One region of the Paenibacillus durus genome, then DNA from elsewhere that is predicted to be linked to it. Evidence: a T-box and tRNA genes for the amino acid it is inferred to sense, from the RefSeq annotation. Region 1 holds a T-box; the other holds one or more tRNA genes.
The links. The T-box of region 1 lies ahead of PDUR_RS20030 (valine--tRNA ligase). A T-box ahead of a tRNA ligase gene usually reads a tRNA of that ligase, here a tRNA-Val.

Region 1 (3,155 bases):
TTCGCGAACTCGATATACCAGTCGCAGAGATCGTCCCAAATGAAATTGTACAAGAGACGTCCGGTCTCGCCAAAATCATATGCATTAATAAGACGCGAAATATCGCGGGAAGTTTCGTTCAGGCGATGTAATATCCAGCGGTCGGCGGTGCCGAGCTTGCCTGAAATGTCAATATCTTCAAAGGATACGCCATCCAGGTTCATCAGCGCGAAGCGCGAGGCGTTCCAGATCTTGTTCGCAAAATTACGCGCCTGCTCGACCTTCTCCCAGCGGAAGCGCAGATCCTGCCCCGGTGTGCTGCCTGTCGAAATCATATAGCGCATGGCGTCGGCGCCGTACTTCTCGATAACTTCGAGCGGGTCTACGCCGTTGCCGAGCGATTTGGACATTTTGCGTCCTTCCGCGTCGCGGACAAGGCCGTGAATCAGCACATCCGAGAATGGCTTCTCGCCGGTGAATTCCAGCGCAGTGAAGATCATCCGCGCCACCCAGAAATAGATAATGTCGTAGCCCGTTACAAGCACATCGGTTGGATAATAGCGTTTCATATCTTCGCTGTCATCCGGCCAGCCAAGGGTCGAGAACGGCCACAAGGCGGAGCTGAACCACGTATCGAGCACATCCTCGTCCTGCTTCAGATCGCTCAGGCCGCTGATCCGGCGCGCTTCTTCTTCGTCGCGGGCGACTACCATCTCGCCGGTGGATTCGGAATACCAGGCCGGGATGCGGTGACCCCACCACAATTGGCGGGAAATACACCAGTCGCGCACATTTTCGATCCAGTGCAGATAAATTTTCTCGAACCGTTCTGGGACGAAGTTAACGCCGGTGCCGTCTTTTTGCGCCTTAATCGCCGCTTCGGCGAGCGGCTGCATCGCGACGAACCACTGCGTCGACAGATAGGGCTCAACCACGGCTCCGGAGCGCTCGCTGTGTCCTACCTGATGGACATGGTCCTCGATGGAGATGAGCACGCCCTGCTCTTTCAGATCGGCGGTAATGTTCTTGCGGCATTCGCTGCGATCCTGCCCCTGGTAAGGCCCCGCTTCGGCGTTCATCGTGCCGCTCTCGTCCATAACGACGATCTGCGGCAGGTTGTGGCGCTGGCCGACCTCGAAGTCGTTCGGGTCATGAGCCGGTGTAATCTTAACCGCGCCGCTGCCGAACTCTTTATCAACGTACTCGTCGGCAATGACCGGAATCTCGCGGCCGACTATCGGCAGAATCAGCATTTTGCCGACCATGTCCTTATACCGCTCATCCTCCGGATGTACCGCAACCGCCGTGTCCCCAAGCATCGTCTCCGGACGCGTGGTCGCTACGGTAATGAAGCCGCTGCCGTCCTTCAGCGGATAACGCAGATGATAGAGATGGCCGTTAACTTCCTTGTACTCTACTTCGATATCGGACAGGGCCGTGCGGGCCGCGGGGTCCCAGTTAATGATGCGCTTGCCGCGATAGATCAGCCCTTTAGAGTACAGCTTGACGAATACCTCGCGAACCGCTTTGGACAGCCCTTCGTCCAGCGTGAACCGTTCGCGGCTGTAATCGAGCGACAGTCCCATTTTCGCCCACTGCTCATGAATCGTTGCCGCATACTGGTCTTTCCATGCCCATACCTGCTCCAGGAACTTCTCGCGGCCGAGATCGTAACGGGAGATGTTCTGTGCGCGCAGCTTCTGCTCCACTTTGGTCTGGGTAGCAATCCCCGCATGGTCCGTTCCCGGCAGCCACAGCGTATCATAGCCCTGCATCCGCTTCGTGCGAATGAGAATATCCTGCAGCGTAAAATCGAGCGCATGCCCGATATGCAGCATCCCCGTTACGTTCGGCGGCGGAATTACGATGGTGTACGGCTTCGCTTCCGGACGCTGTCCGGCGCGGAAAAAACCGCCTTCTGTCCAGTAAGGATACCATTTCTGCTCCGCAGCTTTAGGGTCATAAGTGGTCGGCATGTCGGTCTTCGCACCGCCGGCGGAGCTGCCCCCGTTAGCTTCCAATTCCGGCTGCTGTGCCGGTGTCAATTGATCTTGTTCTGCCATAGCTTTCTACCTCCGTATGATTCGGTTATTACTCTTATTTCCAAAAGTAACAAACAAAAAGACCCTTCGCCCTCAAAGGACGAAAGGTCATTCTTTCGCGGTACCACCTTTGTTTCGCGTTATACGCCGGACAACGGCGGAGCCGGCACATTACGAATACCCGGCCGACAAAACGCGACACTCTGCGCAGAAATAACGGCCTGCGGCCGGCGCGCTCTAACCTCATGGCCGTAACAGCCACCGAAACTCAAGCGGGCGACTCCGGGGCGACTTCGGCTGGCTGCATCCTACGGAAGCTCACAGCTGCTGCATTCCGCTCTCTGAAGGGCTGACCGCCTACTCTTCCCGTTCCCAGTCTTTGAAGAAATATTGCTTAATACTTTACATAATACATTTTGCGTTCGGCCTAGTCAACCGGAAGCCGGTCATAGCAGGACAATCGCTGACGAATTTTGACGAAAAGTATCTGCTGGGCATGAGGGCTTATTGGAGTCTCGTCATTTTGTAAACATTGCTCTGCGGGTATATCCATTTGAGATTGAATTGGAGATTGAATTGGAGATTGAATTGGAGATTGAATTGGAGATTGAATTGGAGATTGGCTTTGGCGCTTCACCATCTAAGGGCTCCAATCAATTGGGTTGCGATTTTTAGTTCGGCGTCTTGAAAAATAGCTAATCGCATCTTAAAACAGCTAATCAGCAATCGGCGTCTTGCAAAACAGCTAATCAACGTCTTGCATACCTGCTAAAGTGCAGGTTTTTTCGATCAATAGCGGTGGTTAGGTGGAAAAACATACTATTGTGCAGGAACTTAGGCCACTGCCGACTGCATTTGAGCTTGAACGGGCTAGAACCTGTATTTTAGCAGGCATGCTGTTCAGTGAAAGTTCTAAGGCCGACAAAAGATGTATAATTTCAGGTTTTCTGTATAATTTGGTTCATCGCGCCTCGCTGCAGCTCGTATCGTACAACATGTTTGCCCGTCGCTCCGGTTGCCGCAGTAAACCATCCTTTCCCGCAGAGTGCTTGCAGCATTCGAACGGCTGTGCGATGGTTGATACTTAGATGAGTCTCCACATCGATAGGGCGAAGAGGACGAGCGAGCATACAG
Region 2 (3,155 bases), 1.8 Mb from region 1:
CGAAACGCCTACAAATACATCCGCACCTGCGATGCAATCAGATAGAGAGCCTTGTTCCAAATTGGGATTGCTGATCTGCGCGAATTCCGTCCAATGAGGCTTGTCATACACGTTCAGCCGGTTGATGGCGCCATCCCGATCCACGCCAATCAGATTCCCGGCGCCCGCACCCAGCAGCATTTTAGCTACCGATATGCCTGCTGCCCCGCAGCCGTTGACGACAATTTTGACATCTCTTATGTCTTTGTCTACCACCTTTAGCGCGTTAAGCAGACCTGCCAGCACCACTATGGCCGTTCCGTGCTGATCGTCGTGGAACACCGGAATATCCAGTTCTTCTCTAAGACGGCGCTCAATTTCGAAGCAGCGGGGAGAAGAAATATCCTCCAGGTTGATACCGCCAAAGGTGGGAGCCAGCGCCTTGACAATCGCGATAATCTCTTCCGTATTCTTCGTATCCAGGCAGATCGGCACCGCATCCACATCAGCGAACTGTTTGAACAGAGCCGCCTTTCCTTCCATAACGGGCATTGCGGCTTTCGGGCCGATATCGCCAAGTCCCAATACCGCAGTACCGTCGCTGATGACAGCCACTGTATTTTTTTTGGTGGTCAGTTCGTAAGCTCTATCCTGGTCGGACGCGATGGCCTGACATACCTTGGCTACTCCCGGCGTATAGACCTTCGCCAAATCCTCCATCGATTCAATCGGGTGCTTCAATGTTGTTTCCAGTTTGCCGCCTTGATGCAGCAGCATAATTTCCTCCACATTCATGGGTATACCTCCTGTTATTGGCTGACCGCGTTCACAATCTTAGGTCTTGTTCTATTTATCCTGAACCGGGATGAATTCATCCCTGATCAATAATCGGCTATTTTATATATATTTCTTAATATAATCACATCTCCGGGCAGGTTTCCGCCACATGCGTCACACTGGCCGTGACAACGGAAATCACCTCTCCGATTCTAGCGGATATTTGCCCATACGACAATACTTTCGTCCGATAAAATGCTAGTATGGCTGCGTCATTCCTCATCCGCCCCGATCACCCCGCAGCCTGCTGCAATATTCGCATTTAGAGTATGTACCTGTATTCAATTTTGAAAAAACATTTGCATCCCCCCCTGCCTTATGGTATTATAAATCTCGTTGCAGGACGGTAGCTCAGCGGGAGAGCACTATCTTGACAGGGTAGGGGTCATGGGTTCGATCCCCATCCGTCCTATTGAGAAAAGCCCTTGATTATCAAGGGCTTTTCTTTTTGTCAGCCTATTGTGATCATGATCAAAAGCGCGAATTGGTGCCGGATTGGGGACCTTTATCGAACTAAAGTAAAAGTGGTGCCGAGTTCGGTACCACTTTTTTATGCATCCCTCCAGCCATTTGAGGAAGACTTCTTTCGGAACTTTAATCATTCTACCAACTCGGATCAAGCTGGCCGAGTATAAAAGTTCACACATCTGATTTTCACCCATATCAAGTATCTCCTGGATATGTTGCTATCAGAACTGAGGGGACAATGCAAACACGATCTGGTAGAAGTCATTACGCAGAAGTTTATCATATTTTGGGGGCTAGTCGATAGATTGAAATACTGATTGTATACCCCATATTTGTAGACGTAGTATTTCTTCGTGTATCCCTCCTAGATCTGATGACACTCCACCGGTGCAGTCGCTTCACGTTTCGCTTGACCCGTTCATACTAGGCGCGCTGCCCTTTCTTCTGTCAATGTTGTGAATCGTGAACCTAAAGGTAATACCATATAAGCTTCTACAAGTATATTCACAGCTTTCTTAAAATCTCACATCCATGACAAATGATTTGACATTCTTATTCTCCGAAAGATTATTAGCCTGTACTTGCAACTTATTATTTGTTTCAGTAAACCCACATTGCGGAACTTTATTCTTACGTGAATCATTAGAATCCCATTTTTCGCTTGCAAACCATCCAACAAGAAACAGTCCATAGCTTGTTTTTCCCTCTCTCAAATATCTATCGGCTAATTGCATCTTCATAGCTTCAAACAATTCTGAGTGCCAATTAGCTTTCACTTCTATGATCACAGTAAGTTTATCATACTGCCCGCTATCTCTAGGAAGAATAGCATCTACTTGTATGTCAGTTCGTTCCCCTCTTTCTGAACCTAAAGTTCGCTGAATCTCCACTTCTCTGTTTAGAATAATTCCCTGCCCCTTAATCTCATCTTCCAAACGTACCTTAATATAATCTGAAAACTCATTCTCTGTACGTGGTCTGCACTTATTTTTATCAATATTATTCCAAAGTAAAAAAACCTCGGGAGTAGTTCCATGAAGTCGTTTCTGGATTTTCTTTAGGGCGTCTAAGATAATTACTAAGAGTTCATTTCCACTTTGAACCAATCTTTTTTGTTTATTATCTGCCAATAAGATAATATCTTTTGCCCGAGGCGGAATCCATTTATTACGTCGAGTAGCGTTTTGAGCTTCAATTAGCGACCATTTTAACCATGTCAGGCGGGGAAATTCATTAACAATTCTTTGAACTGCTTCCCTTGATTGTTCACTCCCTCTGTTTATCAATAGTCTTAATACGTTATCTCTTAACTCCGCAATTTCTTCTCTTGGGCTTATAAAATGAGCCATTTCCTTGTCTTCGTGACCAGGGTCTTCTCTATGCGGAAAGTGAAGCTCAAGCCATGTATACAAATCTGAAAGGAAAGACTCGCTCATTGAATTTAATATGAGTTTAGCCTTTCCTTCATCAGATATTCTTAAGATAATTTCTTTAAAAAAATGAATGTCTTTATATTGCCATATCCACTCCCATCCGTTAATAGAATTATTGCAAAGGGCTATAGCAGCCATTTCTGCGTTCTTCTTAAATTGTTCATCATTAGAATTGATTCCTAATTCAATTAGCGATTTAGTATAATCTTCAATACCGACTATTTGATGCGCAAGCAACTGCTCCATAATTGTTTTTTTAGCTTGTGGCTCTAAATCGAAGGATTTTAAGAATTCAAATACTGACTTGCTTAATCTGTCATCCCAGCATTCCTCAACTAAAGTATTTACAAAAATATTTGAATGCTGTTCATTTTCATATTTCATAATAGCCAATAAATCTGAGATTAGTTGTTCTGGAGCATGAAAGTATGCCAAACT

Region 2: it encodes a tRNA-Val, which carries the amino acid that the T-box ahead of PDUR_RS20030 (valine--tRNA ligase) is inferred to sense. The anticodon was not compared.

What each region holds. Positions count from the first base shown of each region.
Region 1 covers NZ_CP009288.1:4,609,470-4,612,624, forward strand. Annotated here, with positions in the region: gene PDUR_RS20030 (valine--tRNA ligase) at 1-1,955, opposite strand, end outside; T-box leader at 2,115-2,404, opposite strand; gene PDUR_RS29245 (hypothetical protein) at 2,529-2,696, shown strand; gene PDUR_RS20035 (hypothetical protein) at 3,110-3,155, shown strand, end outside.
Region 2 covers NZ_CP009288.1:2,795,802-2,798,956, reverse strand. Annotated here, with positions in the region: gene PDUR_RS11910 (NAD(P)-dependent malic enzyme) at 1-774, opposite strand, end outside; tRNA gene PDUR_RS11905 (tRNA-Val) at 1,157-1,228, shown strand; gene PDUR_RS11900 (NACHT domain-containing protein) at 1,800-3,155, opposite strand, start outside.